Regions from separate parts of the Streptomyces sp. NPDC042002 genome, predicted to be linked through region 1. Evidence: riboswitches for the same ligand, from Rfam matches in the RefSeq annotation. Region 1 holds a riboswitch; each other region holds the start of a gene.

What was found. A riboswitch is a leader RNA that binds a small molecule or an ion and turns the genes downstream of it on or off. The one in region 1 is predicted to bind cyclic di-AMP.
Region 2: it holds a riboswitch for cyclic di-AMP, as region 1 does, so the genes downstream of both, ACZ6KY_RS31915 (transglycosylase family protein) here and ACZ6KY_RS12165 (M23 family metallopeptidase) in region 1, are expected to answer to the same signal.
Region 3: it holds a riboswitch for cyclic di-AMP, as region 1 does, so the genes downstream of both, ACZ6KY_RS40960 (M23 family metallopeptidase) here and ACZ6KY_RS12165 (M23 family metallopeptidase) in region 1, are expected to answer to the same signal.

The regions. Positions count from the first base shown of each region.
Region 1 is NZ_JBVJCT010000006.1:123,029-130,081, forward strand. Features, by position in the region: gene ACZ6KY_RS12150 (DNA gyrase/topoisomerase IV subunit A) at 1-338, opposite strand, end outside; gene ACZ6KY_RS12155 (M16 family metallopeptidase) at 693-2,048, shown strand; gene ACZ6KY_RS12160 (M16 family metallopeptidase) at 2,045-3,433, shown strand; cyclic di-AMP (ydaO/yuaA leader) riboswitch at 3,650-3,810, shown strand; gene ACZ6KY_RS12165 (M23 family metallopeptidase) at 3,823-4,587, shown strand; gene ACZ6KY_RS12170 (GntR family transcriptional regulator) at 4,784-5,476, shown strand; gene ACZ6KY_RS12175 (HPr family phosphocarrier protein) at 5,702-5,983, opposite strand; gene ACZ6KY_RS12180 (bifunctional acetate--CoA ligase family protein/GNAT family N-acetyltransferase) at 6,160-7,053, shown strand, end outside.
Region 2 is NZ_JBVJCT010000030.1:89,680-96,732, reverse strand. Features, by position in the region: gene eno (phosphopyruvate hydratase) at 1-1,147, opposite strand, end outside; gene ACZ6KY_RS31915 (transglycosylase family protein) at 1,515-2,225, opposite strand; cyclic di-AMP (ydaO/yuaA leader) riboswitch at 2,230-2,423, opposite strand; gene ACZ6KY_RS31910 (transglycosylase family protein) at 2,607-3,563, opposite strand; gene ACZ6KY_RS31905 (cytochrome P450 family protein) at 3,814-5,085, opposite strand; gene ACZ6KY_RS31900 (globin domain-containing protein) at 5,381-6,592, shown strand; gene ACZ6KY_RS31895 (nucleoside triphosphate pyrophosphohydrolase) at 6,605-7,053, opposite strand, start outside.
Region 3 is NZ_JBVJCT010000064.1:471-7,523, forward strand. Features, by position in the region: gene ACZ6KY_RS40955 (PP2C family protein-serine/threonine phosphatase) at 99-1,289, shown strand; cyclic di-AMP (ydaO/yuaA leader) riboswitch at 1,595-1,752, shown strand; gene ACZ6KY_RS40960 (M23 family metallopeptidase) at 1,764-2,777, shown strand; gene ACZ6KY_RS40965 (aldo/keto reductase) at 2,925-3,869, shown strand; gene ACZ6KY_RS40970 (PrsW family intramembrane metalloprotease) at 4,017-5,363, opposite strand; gene trmB (tRNA (guanosine(46)-N7)-methyltransferase TrmB) at 5,450-6,286, opposite strand; gene lhgO (L-2-hydroxyglutarate oxidase) at 6,554-7,053, opposite strand, start outside.

The DNA.
Region 1 (7,053 bases):
AGGGGCAGCCGCATGGAGAAGGGCTGCGCCAGACGCACCAGGGCGTCGTAGATCGACGAGTCGCCGTGCGGGTGCAGCTTGCCCATGACCTCGCCGACGACGCGGGCACACTTCACATAGCCGCGGTCGGGGCGCAGGCCCATCTCGTTCATCTGGTACACGATGCGACGGTGCACCGGCTTGAGGCCGTCGCGGGCGTCCGGCAGGGCTCGCGAGTAGATGACCGAGTACGCGTATTCGAGGAAGGAGCCCTGCATCTCGTCCACGACGTCGATGTCGAGGATCTTCTCCTCGTACGAGTCGTCGGGCGGCGGGGTCTTCGTGCTGCGGCGGGCCATCGCTGCTGCGGCTCCTTCACAGTCTCTGCCGGGGCATGAACGGGTTCTGACGCGCACCATTGTGGACCGCCCCACTGACAACGCCGACCGCGACCCGTCCGTAGCGCCCCCCGGGCGCGCTCCGCGTGCGCCGTCGAGACCCCTCCCGAGCGGCCGTCGAGCCCCGTACCCGGCGGCCCCCGAACGCGTCCGCGGTGGTTCTCGGAGGGTTCTCCGGGGTGTGTCAGGGACACGCGTAAGTCTCGCTCTCGGCGTACGAGGTGCGGGAACTTCGCCAGCCGTCCGCGCGCTTGCATACAGTGGCAGGACCGACAGGAATGACGCAGTTCCGCGATCGAAGGGACGTACATGCCCATGGGTCACACGGCCACAGCTGAGGCAGGCTCCGGCGGCCTGACAGCGACCGAGCACCGCCTGGCCAACGGCCTTCGCGTGGTGCTCTCCGAGGACCATCTGACCCCGGTCGCCGCGGTGTGCCTCTGGTACGACGTCGGCTCGCGCCACGAGGTCAAGGGCCGGACCGGACTCGCCCACCTCTTCGAGCACCTGATGTTCCAGGGCTCCAAGCAGGTCCACGGCAACGGTCACTTCGAACTCGTCCAGGGCGCCGGCGGCTCGCTCAACGGCACGACGAGCTTCGAGCGCACCAACTACTTCGAGACCATGCCCACCCACCAGCTGGAGCTCGCCCTCTGGCTGGAGGCCGACCGCATGGGCTCGCTGCTCGCGGCACTGGACGACGAGTCCATGGAGAACCAGCGCGACGTCGTCAAGAACGAGCGCAGGCAGCGTTACGACAACGTCCCGTACGGCACCGCGTTCGAGAGGCTCACCGCGCTCTCGTACCCCGAGGGCCACCCCTACCACCACACCCCGATCGGGTCGATGGCGGACCTGGACGCGGCCACCCTGGAGGACGCCCGCGCGTTCTTCCGCACCAACTACGCGCCCAACAACGCGGTCCTGTCGGTCGTCGGAGACATCGACCCGGAGCAGACGCTCGCCTGGGTCGAGAAGTACTTCGGCTCCATCCCCGGGCACGACGGCAAGCCCGCCCCGCGGGACGGCTCGCTGCCCGACGTCATCGGCGAGCAGCTGCGCGAGGTCGTCGAGGAAGACGTCCCGGCGCGCGCCCTGATGGCCGCCTACCGGCTTCCGGAGGACGGCACGCGCGCGTGCGACGCGGCCGACCTGGCGCTCACCGTCCTCGGCGGCGGCGAGTCCTCCCGGCTCTACAACCGGCTCGTACGCCGTGACCGCACCGCCGTCGCGGCCGGCTTCGGCCTGCTGCGGCTCGCCGGAGCGCCCTCCCTGGGATGGCTGGACGTGAAGACGTCCGGTGACGTCGAGGTCCCGGTCATCGAGGCCGCCGTCGACGAGGAGCTCGCCCGGTTCGCCGAGGAGGGCCCCACGGCCGGGGAAATGGAGCGCGCGCAGGCCCAGTTGGAGCGCGAGTGGCTCGACCGGCTCGGTACCGTCGCGGGCCGTGCCGACGAACTGTGCCGGTACGCCGTCCTGTTCGGCGACCCGCAGCTCGCCCTGACCGCCGTGCAGCGCGTCCTCGACGTCACGGCGGAGGAGGTCCAGGAGGCCGCCAAGGCCCGCCTGCGCCCCGACAACCGCGCGGTGCTCGTCTACGAGCCGACCACCGCCGAAGCCGCCGACGCGGCTGACTCCGCCGACGAGACCGACGAGGAGGCGGCGAAGTGACCGAGCTCGCCACCATGGACTTCCACCCGCAGCCCCAGGGCGGCCGGCCCAAGCCGTGGGCGTTTCCCGCCCCCGAGCGCGGCACCCTGGACAACGGTCTGACCGTGCTGCGCTGCCATCGCCCCGGCCAGCAGGTCGTCGCCGTCGAGGTCATCCTCGCCGCGCCGCTGGAGGCCGAGCCAGCGGGCCTGGACGGCATCGGCACGATCATGGCGCGCGCCTTCTCCGAGGGCACCGACAAGCACTCGGCCGAGGACTTCGCCGCCGAACTGGAGCGCTGCGGCGCCACGCTCGACGCGCACGCCGACCACCCCGGTGTACGGCTGTCCCTCGAAGTGCCCGTCTCGCGCCTGGCCAAGGCCCTGGGCCTGCTCGCCGACGCCCTGCGGGCCCCCGCGTTCGCGGACAGCGAGGTCGAGCGGCTGGTGCGCAACCGGCTGGACGAGATCCCGCACGAGACGGCCAACCCCGCCCGTCGTGCCGCCAAGGAGCTCTCCAAGGAGCTGTTCCCGGCGAGCGCGCGTATGTCGCGTCCGCGCCAGGGCACCGAGGAGACCGTCCAGAACATCGACTCGGCGGCCGTACGCGCCTTCTACGAGAAGCACGTACGCCCGGCCACGGCCACCGCGGTCGTCGTCGGCGACCTGACCGGTGTCGACCTCGACGAGCTGCTCGGCGACACGCTCGGCTCCTGGACGGGTTCGTCCGCCGAGCCGCGCCCCGTGCCGCCGGTGAGCGCCGACGACACCGGCCGCGTGATCATCGTCGACCGCCCCGGGGCCGTCCAGACCCAGCTGCTCATCGGCCGGGTCGGCGCCGACCGGCACGACCGCGTGTGGCCCGCCCAGGTGCTCGGCACCTACTGCCTCGGCGGCACCCTCACCTCGCGCCTGGACCGCGTCCTGCGCGAGGAGAAGGGCTACACCTACGGCGTACGGGCGTTCGGCCAGGTCCTGCGCTCCGCGCCGGACGGCACGGGCGTCGCGATGCTCGCCATCAGCGGCTCGGTGGACACCCCGAACACGGGTCCGGCGCTCGACGACCTGTGGAAGGTGCTGCGCACCCTCGCGGCCGAAGGGCTGACCGACACGGAGCGCGATGTCGCCGTGCAGAACCTGGTGGGTGTCGCGCCCCTCAAGTTCGAGACGGCGGCGGCCGTCGCGAGCACGCTCGCGGACCAGGTCGAGCAGCACCTGCCGGACGACTATCAGGCGACGCTCTATCAGCAACTGGCCGCCACCGGCACCGTGGAGGCCACCGCGGCCGCCGTGAGCGCGTTCCCGATGGACCGTCTGGTGACCGTCCTGGTGGGCGACGCGGCACAGATCGAGGAGCCGGTCAGGGCCCTCGGAATCGGTGAAGTCAGCGTGGTGGCCGCCGAGTAGAGCCCGTGCGACCGAAGAGGGCCCTGATGACTGAAGAGTCGCCAGGGCCTTCTCTTTTCCCGGACCCCGCCCCCAAGATGTCCGCATTCGTGCGGGAGTTGCCCTTCTGCTCTGTGGGATGCGTTACAAAAATCGTGATCTGTTTGTTGTTCGAATGATGCCGCGTTTAGCGTCGGTCCGGCTGTTCGTCACGCAGTGCGCCGCGCCCGCGGCACCGGACAGTCATCGCCGAGTCCCCCTATGGCGCGAGTCAGGGGAGCCGGGGACCCACACGTAGTCCCTGGGGTGAATCGGACGCCCTCCCCGGAGGGGGTCCGTAGGAGACCTTCCTGCTCCGAACCCGTCAGCTAACCCGGTAGGCGAGAGGGAAGGAAAGGATCAGCCCCTACATGGCGTTCTCTTGTGGCACCGGCAAGCATCGTCGTCAGAGCCGCGTGCACAGCACGACCAAGACCGCCGTCGGGGTCGCGGCGCTCACCACCACCGGTGTGATCGGAACCCTGGCCGCCCCCGCGTTCGCCGCGGAATCCTCCGTCGAGCAGACCGGGCTGACCCAGGCCGTCACGCTCGGCGACTCGGTCGCCGACCAGATCGACGCCCAGGCCTTCGCGCAGCAGCGCGCCGCCGACGAGGCCGCCGCGCGGAAGCAGGCCGAGCAGACCGCGCGCAAGCACGCCGCGGAGCAGGCCGCGAAGGCCCGCGAGGCCAAGGAGCGCGCCGCCCGTGAGGCCGAGCGCAAGCGCCTGAACACGTTCGTCATCCCGATCACCGGTTCGTACATCTCCACCGGCTACCAGGCCAGCAGCAGCCTCTGGTCCTCGGGCAGCCACACCGGCGTCGACTTCCACGCCGCGTACGGCACCTCGGTCCACACCGTCGGCTCCGGCACCGTCGTCACGACCGGCTGGGGCGGCGCCTACGGCAATCAAGTCGTGATCAAGATGCACGACGGCACGTACACCATGTACGGCCACCTGTCGTCCATCGGGGTGTCGGTGGGGCAGGCGGTCACTCCGGGGCAGCAGATCGGCCTCTCCGGGGACACCGGCAACACCACCGGACCGCACCTCCACTTCGAGGCCCGTACGACCGCGGAGTACGGCTCGGACATCGACCCGGTCGCGTACCTGCGCTCGCACGGAGTCAACGTCTGACGACCGCTTCGCGGCTTCTTCACCGCTTTCGATGCCCCGGCTCACCGAGCCGGGGCATCATCGTTTCCGGAGGCCGTCTGTCCAAAAAATATCCATGGATTCAGGCCCGCCATCGGAAATTCAGGCTTCCTGCAATAGAGTCACTGAACAAGCGTCAATCGATGGCGTTTCGCGGGGATTAAAGCGGAGGTCGGTCATGCGTATTCCGGCGCACTCGGTATGCACGGCGATCCGTGACGACATCGTCGCGGGTGTCTACGAGCGCGGCGGCCGGCTCACCGAGGAACTGCTCGCGCGGCGCTACGGCGTCTCGCGCGTCCCCGTGCGCGAGGCGCTGCGCACCCTGGAGGCCGAGGGCTTCGTGGTCACCCGCCGGCACGCGGGCGCGTGCGTCGCGGAACCCACCGAGCAGGAGGCCGCGGACCTCCTGGAGATGCGCATGCTGCTGGAACCGCTGGGCGCCGCGCGGGCCGCCCAACGGCGTACGGAGGCCCACCTCAAGGTGCTGCGAGGCCTGGTCAGGCTGGGCCAGGAGCGTTCCAGGAGGGGCCACAGCGAGGATCTGCGCTCGCTGGGCGGCTGGTTCCACGAGACGCTCGCACAGGCGTCCGGCAGTCCCGCGCTGACCTCCACGCTCGCCCAGCTGCGGCACAAGATCGCCTGGATGTACTCGGTGGAGGCGCCGGCCAACCCCGCGGAGTCCTGGGCCGAGCACGGCGGCATCGTGGACGCGGTCGCCCGCGGCGACGGCGAGCGGGCCCGCGCGATCACGGCGCTGCACACCGAGCGCGCGACGGCCGTGCACCGGCTCCGATTTCCCGGCGGCGAGCGGCCGGACCGTGTGAGAAGTTCGCAACATCCCGTAAACATGACGGGCCTGCGTCATTAACACGGGCGCCGTATACAAAGAGGGATATTCGGCAGGGCCTCATTTCTGATGCCCTTTTATTCGCGTGTCCGGAATTTCGGCGCGCGCTATTCCCGGGACCACGGCACGAGGGCCCCGCGTGTCACCGGGAGAATTCCTGAGCGGAGTACGGAAAACGGCTGGGCCGCGCCACCCGGGGGAAGGGCGGCGCGGCCCAGCCGCGTGTGTCCTGGGTGCCTCGTGGGCTCAGACGGTCTCGGGGAGCTCGTCGAGTCCCTCGGCGATCAGCTTCGCCAGACGGTCGAGAGCGGCGTCCGCGCCCTCGGAGTCCGACGCGAGGACGATCTCCTCGCCGCCCTGGGCGCCCAGGCCGAGGACCGCGAGCATGGAGGCCGCGTTGACGGGGTTGCCGTCGGACTTGGCGATCGTCACGGGGATGCCGGAGGCCGTGGCGGCCCGGACGAAGATGGAGGCGGGGCGGGCGTGGAGGCCCTCGGTCCAGCCGACGTTGACGCGGCGCTCAGCCATGTGATGCTGCCCTTCGGGTGTTCCAGGTTGTCTAGACCAGTGTTCCATATCGTGAGGCATGCCCGGACGGTCCCGGGTTCCGCCCGCCGCGGTGTCGGTCCGCGGCCCCGCTCCGGCGTCCGTCACCCTCAGACTGCCTCGCGCCGTTGTCGTACGCGAGCCGTACTCTGGGCCCCATGCAGACCTCGTCGGACCGGCACGAGTACCCAGCTCACTGGGAGGCCGACGTGGTGCTGCGCGACGGCGGCACCGCACGCGTCAGGCCCATCACCGTGGACGACGCCGAGCGTCTGGTCAGCTTCTACGAGCAGGTGTCCGACGAGTCGAAGTACTACCGCTTCTTCGCGCCGTATCCGCGGCTGTCCGCCAAGGACGTCCACCGTTTCACCCACCACGACTTCGTGGACCGGGTGGGCCTCGCGGTCACGGTGGGCGGCGAGTTCATCGCCACCGTGCGCTACGACCGCATCGACGCCGACGGGATGCCCGCGTCCGCGCCCGCCGACGAGGCCGAGGTCGCCTTCCTCGTGCAGGACGCCCACCAGGGTCGCGGCGTGGCCTCGGCGCTGCTCGAACACATCGCGGCGGTGGCCCGCGAACGGGACATCCGCCGCTTCGCCGCCGAGGTGCTGCCCGCCAACAACAAGATGATCAAAGTGTTCACGGACGCCGGCTACATCCAGAAGCGCAGCTTCGAGGACGGCGTCGTACGCCTCGAGTTCGACCTCGAACCCACCGACCGGTCCCTTGCCGTGCAGCGCGCGCGGGAGCAGCGTGCCGAGGCCCGGTCCGTGCAGCGGCTGCTCGCCCCCGGCTCGGTAGCCGTCATCGGCGCCGGGCGCGAGCCCGGCGGGGTCGGCCGCAGCGTCCTCGACAACCTGCGGGACGCCGGATTCACCGGACGGCTGTACGCCGTGAACGCCGCACTCCAGGACAAGGAACTCGACGGAGTCCCGGCCCACCGCTCCGTCCGCGACATCGCCGAGCCCGTCGACCTCGCCGTCGTCGCCGTGCCCGCCGAGCACGTCCCCGACGTCGTCACGGAATGCGGCGAACACGGCGTGCAGGGG
Region 2 (7,053 bases), on a different contig from region 1:
TGGTGGCGACGGCCAGGTCGGCGATGGTGACGTCCTCGGTCTCGCCGGAGCGGTGGGACATCATGCACTTGTAACCGCTGCGCTGGGCCAGCTCGACGGCGTCGAGGGTCTCGGTCAGCGAACCGATCTGGTTCACCTTGACGAGCAGCGCGTTGGCGGTGCCCTCCTCGATGCCACGGGCCAGCCGCTCCGGGTTGGTGACGAACAGGTCGTCGCCGACGATCTGGACCTTGTCGCCGAGGCGGTCGGTGAGGACCTTCCAGCCGGCCCAGTCGTCCTCGAAGAGCGGGTCCTCGATGGAGACGAGCGGGTAGGCCGCCACGAGCTCCTCGTAGTACTCGGTCATCTCGGCGGCCGAGCGGGACTTGCCCTCGAACTCGTACTTGCCGTCCTTGTAGAACTCGGACGCGGCGACGTCGAGCGCGAGCGCGACCTGCTCGCCGGGGACGTAACCGGCCTGCTTGATGGCCTCGAGGATGAGGTCGAGCGCGGCGCGGTTGGAGTCCAGGTTCGGGGCGAAGCCGCCCTCGTCGCCGAGGCCGGTGGACAGGCCCTTGGACTTCAGGACGGACTTGAGGGTGTGGTAGACCTCGGTGCCCCAGCGCAGGGCCTCGGAGAAGGACTCCGCGCCGATCGGGGCGATCATGAACTCCTGGATGTCCACGTTCGAGTCGGCGTGCGACCCGCCGTTCAGGATGTTCATCATCGGAACGGGCAGCAGGTGCGCGTTCGGGCCGCCCAGGTAGCGGAAGAGCGGCAGGTCGGACGCCTCGGAAGCGGCGTGCGCGACGGCGAGCGAGACGCCGAGGATGGCGTTGGCGCCGAGCGAGCCCTTGTTGTCGGTGGCGTCCAGGTCGAACATCGCCTGGTCGATCAGGCGCTGCTCGGTGGCGTCGTAGCCGACGAGCTCCGGGCCGATCTGCTCGATGACGGCGAGGACGGCCTTCTCGACACCCTTGCCCTGGTAGCGGTTGGGGTCGCCGTCGCGAAGCTCGATGGCCTCGAACGCTCCGGTGGAGGCGCCGGACGGAACGGCGGCACGACCCGTGCTGCCGTCGTCGAGGCCGACCTCGACCTCGACCGTGGGGTTGCCTCGGGAGTCCAGGATTTCCCGGGCTACGACGACGTCGATGGACGGCACGAGCATCTCCTTCTGGGATGTGACGCGGGTATGCGGGGCTTGGCAGCCCCGCGGGATGAGCCTATCCGGCCCGAGGGGATCGGCCAGCCGATCGACCACCCCTTGAGCAGAAGTGAGAGTACATATTGTTCCTGAACGGAACAAAAAAAGAAATGAAAAACCCCGCTCCGGTGCGTGCGGGGGAACACGCACCGGAGCGGGGAGCCCGTGGGGACGGGGGCCCTCGGCGGGCCTCCGGAGTGGAGGCCCGGCCTGCGAGGGAGCCATCATGAGCTGTCATTCAGCCGGGGCATCTGGGGCGATGCCGCGCACGGCCGGGACCACGGTCGCCCTCCGCCGAAGGCGACCCCGTCGGGCCGGCGTGCGGCCGCGCTCAGCCGAGGTGCAGCTGCTGGCCCGGGTAGATGAAGTCGGCGTCGGCGACGATGTCCTTGTTCAGCTTGAACAGCTTCTGCCAGCCGCCCTTGACGTGCTTCTTCTCAGCGATCGAGCTGAGGGTGTCGCCCTTGACGACCTTGTACTCGCCGTCACCCTTCTTGACCTTCTTGCCGGTCGGGGTGGTGACGGTCTTCTGGGCGGCGGGGCGCTCCGCGGAACGCGAGGCGGCCTGATCCGTCGTACGGGTGGTGGTGGCGCTCTGCGAGCCGCTCGACGAGGAGGATCCGGAGGAGGTCGACGGGGTCGACGGGGTCGAGGTGCCACCGCTGTACGCGGCGCTCGACAGGCCGGTGCCGCAGGTCGGCCAGGCGCCCTTGCCCTGCGCGGCGAGGACCTTCTCACCGATGGTGATCTGCTGCGACTTCGAGGCCTGGTCGGCGGTGGAGGCGTAGGCGGTGCCGCCGTACGCGGCCCAGGTGGAGGCGGAGAACTGCAGGCCGCCGTAGTAGCCGTTGCCGGTGTTGATCGACCAGTTGCCGCCGGCCTCGCACTGGGCGACGGCGTCCCACTCGGAGGCGGTGGCGGCGGAGGCGTTGCCGGCCACCATCAGCGGGGCGGCGATGGCGACACCGGTGACACCGGCGAGCGCGGCGACGCGGGTGGCCTTGTTCGGACGACGGTGCTTGCCCTTGCTGGAAAACAGCATGGAGTGATCCCCTCACCGACGCCTGCGAGGTGAGCTGTCGGGTTCGGGCCGGTTGAGTTGCCCGGCCGCGTGCCGTCGGTCCCGTCTCCAGGACGTCCGACACGCGACTTAACCCCAAGCCGTTCCCGGGTGTCTCTCAACTCCCGGTCCCGGCGCCTACCTTGGGTCCCCCGCTCCTGCCTACGGCGCATGACGCGACGACTGTTCCCGTACGGCCGCTGGCAGGATTCGGCGTTGTGACCGTCGGGGCCCGCTGTGGCGAGCGGTCACGACCGTAAGCAGTCGATCGGCGGAATATCAAAGACGATCAGGGCTTCTGAGACCCATCTCTCAGTTGCACCAAACCGGACATTCCACAGCGAACCGTGACGTGAACTCCCGCTAGTTCTGCACCGTTTCGGCGGTGACGGCAATGCTCCGACCGGGGACGATGAGGCCGGGACCGGCGTCGGTCGCCCCGCTGTCCGCGGCGGACTGGCCACCCCATCCGCCTTCGAGGCCGAGGACGTCGGAAACGTTCCAGAGGTTCGTGCTGACGTACGAGTTGTCGACGCTGTCGCTCGGGGTCACCGAGGGGCCCGGGGTGCTCGACGCGTGCCGCCCCGTGGCGCTGTCGGCAGGGCTGCCGGTCGCGCTCCCCGTGGCGTCTCCGCCACGATGGCGGCCGGTGCCCGCACTCGCGGTGTCGGAGGCGTTCGAAGAGGCGCCCTTCTGTCCGGACTTGCCCGACTCGTCACTCTTGTCGGTCGCTCGGCTCGAAGCGCTGGGGCTCGGCGAGGCGTCAGGCTTCGCGGTGCTGTCGGTCGCGCCCGAGGAGTCGGCCGAATCGCTCGAACCGGCCAGGTTCGACAAAGGGGATGAGCTGGGCGAAGTAGACAAACCGGATGAGCTGTACGAACCAGCGTCACTCCCGGCGCTCGACGAGCCGTCGGCCACGCCCGTGTCGACCTGGACCCCGGCCGAACCCTCACTGAGCCCGGAGAGCGGTCCGCAGGTCGGCCAGGCCGCGAGGCCCCGGTCGTCGAGCAGCTTCTCGGCGACGGCTATCTGCTGCGAGCGGCTGGCCTGGTCGGCCCTCGGGGCGTACTCGAGACCGCCGTACGCCTCCCAGTCCGCCTGGTCGAGCTGGAGCCCGCCGTAGTACCCGTTGCCCTGGTCGGCGCTCCACGCGCCGCCACTCTCGCACTGCGCCACCCGGTCCCAGGTGGTCCCGTCGGCCGCGCTCGCACCCGACGCGGCGAGCAACGGGATGACGATGGCCGATCCGGTCACCCCCGCGGCGACGACGAGGGCTGGGGCCTGACGAGGGCGACGGTGACGGCCGTTCCCGGAGAGCATGCGGAAGCCTTTCGCGTGACAGCGGGGGACCACCGCGGCTCCTGCGAAGTGCTGAAGCGGAGCCGCCGCGTTGATGGGTGAAGGTAGCCGCACTCGATCACTTGTCACAAGTCGATGCAGTACAGATCACGTGAAGATCACAGATTTGATGGAGCGTCATGTTCCGGTAGCCGGAAGGGTGCCCTTTCCGGTATTCGGAAGAACTCCCTCGACGGGGGTTCCGAAGGGTCGCCGATGAACCGATCAAGCACTATTTGACCGGGGTGAACTCCACAGGAAGCGTGCGCAATCCGCGCATAATGAGCCCACCACGCCAGCGCAAATCGGCTGATTCTCCAGCGAGTTGCAGGTCGGGAAGGCGGTTGAGGAGCGTGCCGAGCGCGGTCTGCCCCTCCAGACGGGCCAGCGGGGCGCCCAGGCAGTAGTGGATGCCGTGGCCGTAGCCCAAGTGCTGAAGGTCACGCCGCGCGAGGTCGAGCGTGTCCGGCCGCTCGAAGCGTTCGGGGTCACGGTCGGCGGCGGCGAGGACCACGAGCACGGGGTCGCCGGCCGCGATGTCCTGCCCCCCGATCCGCACGTCCTCGGTCGCGAACCGCCAGGTGGCCAGTTCCACGGGCCCGTCGTAGCGCAGGAGTTCCTCGACGCCCGTCTCCAGCAGCCCGCTCTCCCCGGCCGCGAGAGAGTCCTGGAGACGCGCCCGCTGCCCGGGATGGGTGAGGAGGGCGTGCATCCCGTTCCCGATGAGATTGACCGTGGTCTCGAACCCGGCGAACAGCAGGATGAAGGCCATGGCGGCGGCCTCGTTCTCGGTGAGGTGCTCGCCTTGGTCGGAGGCGCGGATGAGCCCGGAGATGAGGTCCTCGCCCGGTGCGGGCTCCGCGGTCAGCGCCTCGCGCTTGCGGTGGATGAGCTCGGCGAGGTACCCGCGCATCTTCTTGACGGACCGGGCGACCCCGCCCCTCGGCCCGCCGCCGTGCCGGATCATCATCCCCGCCCAGTCCCGGAAGTCGTCCTGGTCCTCACGCGGGACGCCGAGCAGGTCGCAGATGGCGTAGATGGGGAGCGGGAAGGCGAACTCGTGGATGAGGTCGGCCGAGCCCCTGGCCGCGAAGTCGTCGATGAGCCGGTCCGTCAACTCCTGCACCCGTGGGGCGAATTCGGCGACGCGCCGGGGAGTGAACGCCTTGCTGACGAGCCGCCGCAGCCGGGTGTGGTCCGGCGGATCGATGTTCAGCAGGTGCGTCATCAGCTCGGCCTTGCGCTCCCCGGGAATCCCGGTCCTGCCCTTCGCGTGCGCGGGCTCGTCGTGATGCGCGGGATTCTTCGACAGCCGCTGGTCGGCGAGCGTCTGCTTGGCGTCGGCGTACCGCGTGACGAGCCAGGCCTCCACCCCGCTGGGCAGCCGGGTGCGGTGCACGGGCGCGTGCTCCCTGAGCCAGGCGTAGGCCGGGTAGGGATCGGTGGCGAACTCCCAGGTGAAGAGTTCGGGGGCGGCGCTGGCGGAGGCTTCGTGCTCGGTCACTCCTCGACCGTATCCGCAGGAGGCCGGGGACTCCGGGCCGACCGGTGATCGGGCGGCGCACGGCCGGTGATCGGACGCCGAGCGGGCGGAGATCGGGCAGCGGCCGGCCGGCGTTCAGGCAGCGGCCGATCAGGCGACGATCAAGCGGCGTTCGCCTGGCGTTCGGCGGCGCCTGGGACGCGCGGTCAGGAGTGCACGGTAGCGACGGAGGCCTCCCCCGCCCACTTCGCCCCAGGCTGTCCTGACATGGCCGACTGTTTGACTCCGCCTCTCGACACCTCCCTACATTCACGCAGTGGACCCCGAAATACTCAGATCCAGCTTCGCGGTCGTGGAAAGACGGGCCGAGTTCGCGGTCAAGTACTTCTACTCGCACCTCTTCCGCCACAACCCGGAGCTCCGCGCGCTGTTTCCGGCGGACCTCCCGCAGGACATGGAACGGCAGCGGGACCGGCTCTTCGCGGCGCTCACGTTCGTCATGGACGGACTGGACGATCCGGACCTGCCACGCTATCTACGGGATCTCGGGCGCGACCACCGGAAGTACCTGACCCAGCCGGAGCACTACGCGTCCGTGGGCGCGAGCCTGATCGCCGCGTTCGCGGTCGTCGCGGGCTCGGCCTGGAGCGCCGAGGCCGAGAAGGCGTGGGGCGACGCGTACGGGTCGATCGCCCAGCTCATGCTGGAGGGCGCCTGGGAGGCCCAGCACCAAGGCGAGCCCCCCTGGTGGGACGCGGAGGTCGTCTCCCGTACCCGGCACGGCGACGACCTCGTCGTCCTCACCCTGCGGCCACGGCAACGGCTCACCTACTCCCCCGGTCAGTACGTCAGCGTCAGCGTGCCCCATCTGCCGTGCGTCTGGCGTCCTTACTCCCTCGCCAACGCGCCCCGCGCCGACCGCACCGTCGACCTGCACATCAGCCGCGTCGAGGACGGCGTGCTCTCCACCGCCCTCGTCCGGCGGACCCGCGTGGGCGACATCCTGCGGCTGGGCGCACCCGGCGGCGGCCTCACCCTGCGGACGCCCGCCGACCGGCCCCTCACCCTCATCGCGGCCGGCACGGGCTGGGCTCCGGTGAAGGCCCTGCTGGAACAGCTCGAACCCGCCCACGAGGCCCGGCTGTTCCTCGTCGCCCGCGACATCGCGTACCTCTACGACCAGCCCGCCGTCGAACGCCTGCGGGCCAGGCTCCCCCATCTCGCCGTCACCTACATCACCCCCGCGCCCGGCCGCCCCAAGGCCCAGGCGACCGAACGGCTGCTCACCGCGCTGGGCAACCGGGCCGGCTGGACCCGGCACGACGTCTATGTCGCCGGTCCGCCCGATCTCGTAGAGGAGGTCGGCGAGACCCTTCCCTCCCTCGGCACACCGGCCGACCGCGTCTTCCACGATCCGCTCCCGCCGACCGGAGAGAACCGTCCCCGCCCGGTGGGAGCGGCGGAGTGGCTGCTCGACCGCCCTCCACCGACCTGGCACAACCCGAGGGGCCGCACCCCGGGGGCGTGACTCGGACCCCTGTCAGGCGTCCTCGCCGCCGGTCTCCACGAAGCCCTCCGCCGCGCGGATCGCGTCCCGGTACGTGCGTGCCGCCGCTCGCAGCGCCGCCTCCGGGTCCACGCCCGCGGCCTCGGCGCGCACGGCCATCGCCAGCAGCTCGTACCCCACGCCCTCCCCTTCGGGCAGCGGGACGTCAAGTCCCGCCGTACGCACCCGGGACGACAACTTCGCCGACAGGGCAAGACCCGGCTGGCCGAGCGGGACACCCTCGGTGACAGAGGTGCGCCGCTTCTCCTCGGCCTTGGTACGCAGCCAGTGCTCCTTGACCTCCTCGGGCGTCGTGGCCGTCTCGTCGCCGAAGACATGGGGGTGCCGGTGGATCAGCTTGGCGACGATGCCGCCTGCCACGTCGTCGATCGAGAACGGGGCCTCCTCGTGCTCCTCGGCGATCCGGGAGTGGAACACGACCT
Region 3 (7,053 bases), on a different contig from region 1:
CGGGCCGGATATCCCCCGGTCCCTCCGGGCGATCGGCGCCGTCCCCCGGTCGGGCCACACCGGTCGCCCGCCGCCCGCGCTCCGGGTCTTCTGGACGGGTGGGGCAGCCAGGAGGTGAGCAGCGAGCCGGAGAACTCCCTGACCGGGCGGACGGGCGGTCGCCCGGTGCCCGCGGGCTCGGGAGTGCCGCACTGCCCGGTCCGGCGGCAGCGGTTCCCCGCAGGATCTCCGTCGCGCGCGCCTTCGTCAGGACCCTGCCCGCGCTGCTCGTCGTCGCCGGGATCTTCTACGACTACTTCACCCCGGGGGACTACACCGCGGCCCCCTTCTTCACGGCCGCGCCCCTGGTCGCCGCGCCCCTCTACTCGCTGCGCGGCACGGTTCTCACCGGCGTCCTCGCCGTCGCCGCGGTGCTCGTGGTCCACTGCGTGCTCGGCATCGTCCTGCATGTCGACGCGGTCACCGAAACGGCCACCGTGGCGACGGCCGCCGTCCTCGCCGTCCTCATCAACATCCTGGTCCGGCGCGGCGACGAACGGCTCGCCTCCGTCCGGGAGATCGCCGAGTTCGCGCAGCGCGCCGTGCTGCCCGAGCCTGCGGCGCGGATCGACGGCCTCGATGTCGCGGCCCGGTACGAGGCGGCGCAGGAGGACGCGTTCATCGGCGGGGACCTGTACGCGGTGCAGGACTCCCCGTACGGCGTGCGGCTCGTCGTCGGGGACGTACGGGGGAAGGGGATGACCGCCGTGGCCGCCGTCGCCGTGGTGGTCGGCGCGTTCCGGGAGGCCGCGGAGCAGGAGGCGACCCTGGAGGGGGTCGCCCGGCGCCTGGAGCGGGCGCTGACGCGCCCGGGCACCCTGCACGAGAGCCCTGACGCGTTCGAGGAGTTCACCACCGCCGTCCTCGTGGAGATCCCGCACGACGAGGACGTCGTCCGCATCGTCAACCGAGGCCATCCGCCGCCCCTGCTCCTGCATCCCGACGGCACGCTCGTCACCCTCGCCGCCGAGCCCTTCGCGCTGCCGCTCGGGATGGGCGAGCTGGGAACCTGGCCCGACCGGGCGGTCGAGGACCGCTTCCCGCGCGGGTCGATGCTGCTTCTGTACACGGACGGGCTGTCCGAGGCCCGCGATGCGCGCGGGACGTTCTACGATCCGGCCGCGTGGCTGGCCGGACAGGTCTTTTCCGGTCCCGACGCGCTGCTGGTCGCCCTCTCCGAGGCTGTCCGCCGGCATACCGGCGGTGCTTTGACGGACGACATGGCGCTGCTCGCCGTCCGGCGCTTTTGACGCGTGCTCGGTGACGTGATTTCCGCGCGGTCAGGGAAGCCTTTCGCGCACAACGCGCACGGCCTTTTCGGGCATGGTCACGAGCGGTGATCGGACAGTGTCCCTCCGCATGGCAACTGATGTACCGTCAAGCGAATCCGTGTCGACGAGGTTTGGCCAACTCGCCCGTTTTTCATCGCTCATGACCCCAAAGTCCTGGCCAGAAGCCGTTAATGATCAGTCCGAACAGCTTGGAATTCGGTGCCTGAATCTATTAACGTTCGATAACGCAGCGCGGCCGTTACAGCCGTCACAAGAGGTGGCTCCGTGCGCACGCGCCGAATCCCGCGAGGGAACCGGGGAACCATCAACTTGGGGTGAATCGAGCGTATTCCGCTGTGGAAACACGGTGGCCGTACGCGCGTAGGAGACCTTCCTGCTCCGAACCCGTCAGCTAACCCGGTAGGCGGCAAGGAAGGAAAGGAGTGCGCCCACGTGGCGTCCAACCGGCCCGCTCAGCCAACCTCGTTCACGCCGAATGACACGCATACCTTCGGCTATGGCAAGGACGAGGGACCCTGGGAGGAGTGGAACCCCACCGAGGATTCCGTTCCCCCGGTCCGCGGCCGGCACCGCACGGGCAAGCAGCGCGGCGGAGGACTCGCCCGCAGCTCCACGGTTCTCGGCGTCGGTGTCATAGCCGCCGTCGGCGGGGGCGGTATCGCCAGCGCCGCGCCGGGCAACGCGCCCGTCTCGATCTCGCTGCCCGACCTGTCGTCGGTCACCCACTCCGCCGAGGCCCTGATATCGCACGGCGGATCCAGCACCCCCAAGGGCTCCACGACTCCGCTCACCAGCGTCGGCCTGACCAGCGCCGACACGGCCCAGGGCGCCACGGACGCCGGCGAGGCGCTGCGCGCCCGCATCATGCAGCAGGCCCAGTCGCAGCAGGCCCACGCCGACAGCACCACGCAGCAGGCCGCCCTGACCGCCGCCGTGAAGAAGAACGCGGACGTGGCCGAGGCCAAGACCGACGCGGCGAAGAAGAAGGCGGAGGAGGCGGCCAAGGCGAAGGCCGAGACCGAGCGCCTCGCCCAGCTCGCCAAGAGCTACACGCTGCCGACCTCGTCGTACACCCTGACCTCCCGCTTCGGTGAGGCCGGTGCCCTGTGGTCCTCCGGCTACCACACGGGACTCGACTTCGCGGCGCCGACCGGCACGCTCATCAAGGCGATCCACAACGGCACCATCACCCAGGCCGGCTGGGCGGGCTCGTACGGCTACCGCACGGTCCTCACCCTCGACGACGGTACGGAACTCTGGTTCTGCCACCAGTCGTCGATCAGCGTCAGCGTGGGCCAGAAGGTCGCCACGGGTGAAGTCATCGGGCGCGTGGGCGCGACGGGCAACGTCACCGGGCCGCACCTGCACCTCGAAGTGCACCCCGGCGGCGCAGCCACCCCCATCGACCCGATGCCGTGGCTGCAGAGCAAGGGCCTCAACCCCTGATCCCCTGATCTCCGGCGGTCCTGACGTCACCCCCCCCGACGTCAGGGCCGCCGGTCAGGCAGGTGCGGTCGGCCCTGGTGCGCCGCACCGGCCCCGTCCGGGACGAGTGCGGAATACCTGCGTCCGGGAGGGGTGTTGATCCCGTACATGACTTCTCTTCGCAAGCTCGGTTCGTCCGACCTCGAGGTCTTCCCGCTCTCCCTCGGCGGCAACGTCTTCGGCTGGACGGCCGACGAGACCCGGTCCTTCGCCGTGCTCGACGCCTACGCGGCCGCCGGCGGCAACTTCCTCGACACGGCCGACTCCTACTCGGCGTGGATCGAGGGCAACGAGGGCGGCGAGTCCGAGACCATCATCGGCAAGTGGCTGAAGAGCCGTGGCAACCGCGCGGACATCGTCGTCGCCACCAAGGTCAGCCAGCACCCCGCGTACCCGGGGCTGTCCGGCGCCAACATCAAGGCCGCGGCCGACGCGTCGCTGCGCCGCCTGGGCACCGACCACATCGACCTCTACTACACGCACTTCGACAAGCCGGAGGTGCCGGTCGACGAGATCATCGGCGCCCTCGACGAGCTGGTGAAGGCCGGCAAGGTGCGGCACATCGCCGCCTCCAACATCTCGCCGGAGCGGCTCCAGGAGTCCCTGGAGTTCTCCGACCGCGAGGGTCTCGCGCGGTATGTCGCGCTCCAGCCGCAGTACAACCTGGTCTCGCGCGACACCTACGAGGGGCCTCTGCGGGACATCGCCTCCCGGGCCGGTCTGGCCGCCGTCCCGTACTTCGGGCTCGCCTCCGGATTCCTCACCGGCAAGTACCGCCCCGGAACGACGGTCGACTCGCCCCGGGCAGCGGGCGCGGCCAAGCACCTCGACACGGAACGCGGGCCGAAGGTCCTCGCGGCCCTCGACGAGATCGCCGGGGCCCACGGCGTCGCGGTCCCGACGGTCGCCCTCGCCTGGCTGGCCGCACAGCCGACCGTCGCCGCGCCGATCGCCTCCGCCCGCACGGTGGAGCAGCTCCCGGCGCTGCTGGGAGTCGCCGATCTGGTGCTGACGGACGAGGAACTGACACGGTTGTCGAACGCGTCGGCGTAAGCGCCGAAGAGCCGTTGGCGCGGTACCACCGGTGCCGACCGGTAGTGCCGCGTGCAGCCGGTGGTGCGCGCCGGTGCTCGCGTCTTCCGGGGGTGCGGGGACCGTTCCGCGGTACGAGCGGTACGAGCGGTACGAGCGGTACGAGCGCTAGGAGCGGTACGGGTTGTACGCGGGATACGGCGCCGGCGCCGGCGCGTGCGCCGGTGGCCCGTACGGCTGCGCGGGGGGAGTGACGTACCCGTACCCCTGGCCCGGCCAGGGTGGTGGCACGGGCAGCGGTGTCGTCGCGCGGGCCGCGTAGGCGAGGGCCGGGCGGGCGGTCTCCCGGCGGCGCCACAGCTCGTCGAGCAACTCGCGCTCCCGTACGACGAAGTCGGCGCCCGCACGGCCCCGGCGCCCCCGGTGGCGCAGGAACGCCAGCGAGGTCGCGTACGCCTCGTACTCCGCCACCGAGCGCGCCGCGGGCTTCCCGAAGTGATGGCCGGCGTACTCGCGGGCGAGCCGTCGTGCCCGCATCGAGCCGAGGGCCCACGGTTCGGTCGCGCCCAGCCATCCGGCGGCGGTGTACGTGGGCAGTTCCGTGCGCACGGTGCGCAGCTCGCGCTGCCGGGTCCAGACGACCAGCCAGGTCAGCAGCCCGAACGCGGGCACCATGAACGCGGCGTACACGCCGAAGAACCCGAACTCGCCGAAGTCCGACGAGCTGTTCCAGACCGCGTGCATACCCATCGCGAGCAGCAGTCCGGTGAGCGGCAGCAGCACCCGCCGCACATGCTGGCGCTCGGCGGACAGCGCCGCGACGCCGAAGCCGATGCCGGTCAGCACGGTGAACAGCGGATGCGCGAAGGGCGACATCACCACGCGGACGAAGAAGGTCGCGGCGGTGACGGAGGTGAGCCCGCTCCCCCCGCTGAGCCGGTCGGTGCCGAAGGCGGTGCCGAGGTAGAGGATGTTCTCGGTGAAGGCGAAGCCGGTGGCGGTGACCCCGGCGATGACGACACCGTCGACGATCCCGGTGAAGTCCCGTCTGCGGAACAGGAAGACCAGCAGGACGGCCGCCGCCTTCGCCGACTCCTCGACGACGGGCGCTATGACGGTCGCGCCGAGCGTGTCGGCGCTGGACGGATCCGCGGTCGCCATCGCTATCCACCGGGTCGCGAAACTGTTGGCGACGATCGCTATGAGCGCGGCGGCGCAGGCGCCCCAGGCGAAGGAGAAGAGCAGGTTGCGCCAGGGGCCCGGCTCGACCCGGTCCAGCCATCGGAACGCGGCTATGAGCACCGGCACGGGGAACACGGCCAGTCCGAGGCCGACCAGGAAGCCCTCGGTACCGGTCTGTTCGCGGACGAGGGCGAGGATCACCAGACCCGACATCGCGAGCAGCGTGATCAGCGCTCCGTAGCGTACCCATCTGCGCTGCCACCAGTGCGGATGTATCGGCGCAGGTCCGGCGGGAGCGCCGGGCTGTGTCGCGTACGGAGGATGGATGGCCACGGCATTGACCCTAACGAGGGAGGGCGTGGCCCGCGACGCCAACCGGAGTCACCGGGAATTCCCGGAAACGCGGGAGGGTGTGCGGGTCAGTCGCCCGGGGTGTGCTGGTCTCGATGCTGTACGCGCCGGAAGAGGAGGTCGTTCACCACATGACCCTTGTCCAGTCCCTGGCCCTCGAAACGGGTGAGGGGCCGGAACTCCGGACGGGGCGCGAAACCGCCGTCCGGCCGCGTGTTCTCGAAGTCGGGGTGCGCGCTCAGCACTTCGAGCATCTGCTCGGCGTACGGCTCCCAGTCCGTCGCGCAGTGCACGAGGGCGCCCGGCTTGAGACGGGTCGCCGCGAGATCCAGGAACTCCGGCTGGATCAGCCGCCGCTTGTGGTGCCGCTTCTTGGGCCAGGGGTCGGGGAAGTAGACGCGCAGGCCGTTCAGGGACTCGGGCGGGAGCATCTCGCGGAGCAGGATGATCGCGTCGCCGTTGGCGACCCGCACGTTGGACAGGCCGCTCCGCTCGGCCAGGTTGAGCAGATTTCCCTGGCCCGGTGTGTGCACGTCCACGGCGAGGATTCCGGTCTTCTGGTCATCGGCCGCCATCTGCGCGGTGGCCTCACCCATGCCGAAGCCGATCTCCAGCACGACGGGGCTGTCCGTCCCGAACAGTTCCGCCAGGTCGATCGTCCGCTGTCCGTCGATGTCCAGACCCCACTTGGGCCACAGCCGCTGCAACGCCTCACCCTGTCCGGTCGTCACCCGGCTCCGCCGCGGCTGGAAACTCCGGATCCGCCGCTCGAAGTGCGAGCCGGCGGGATCCGCCTGAGGACCGTGGGGGAAGCGGGGCTCGCCCTTGGCGCGGTGGTGACGCGGCGAGCCGTCCTCGGCGGAGGCGGGCCGGGTCTCTTCGGTGGAGTCGAGGAAATCAGACACAGTGGGGTCGATTTTACGGGCGCCGGGGTGCGGGGTGGCCCCCTCCGTGGTGGCGGGGGCCCGGGGCAGCCCTCGCGACGCCGGGAGGCCCGTGACGGTGGCCGGCGGTCGCGGGCCGGGCGGGCGGCCGTTGGGCGGCTCATCGTGATGACGGGTGAGCCCTTGCCGTGCCGGGTGCCCAGTCGCGGTGCGGGCGGGTCGGCGGTGGCGGGAGGTCCCTCGCGGCGCCGGGGTCCAGGAACGGCCCGTCGTCGCCGGGTGGGGCGCTCAGGCCGCTGCCAGGGCCGCCAGGGCCCGGCGGGCGACCTCACGGCCGATCGGGAGGGAGGCGGTGGCCGCGGGGGACGGCGCGTTCAGTACGTGCACGGTCCGCGGGCCCTCCTTGATCAGGAAGTCGTCGACCAGGGTGCCGTCCCGCAGGACCGCCTGGGCGCGGACCCCGGCGTCGGCCGGGACCAGGTCCTCCGGGTTCACCGCGGGCAACAGTCTCCGCACCGCCTCCGTGAACGCCGCCTTCGACACCGACCTGCGCAGCTCCCCGGCTCCGTAGCGCCAGTGCCGTCGCGCTATCCGCCAGGAACCCGGCCAGGACAGGGTCGCGCCCAGCTCCCGGGGCCGGATCACCCCCCACCCGTACCCCTCCCGGGCGAGCGCGGGCACCGCGTTGGGGCCGATGTGGACACCGCCGTCGACGCCCCGGGTGAGATGGACGCCGAGGAACGGGAACGCGGGGTCCGGAACCGGGTACACCAGGCCCCGCACCAGCT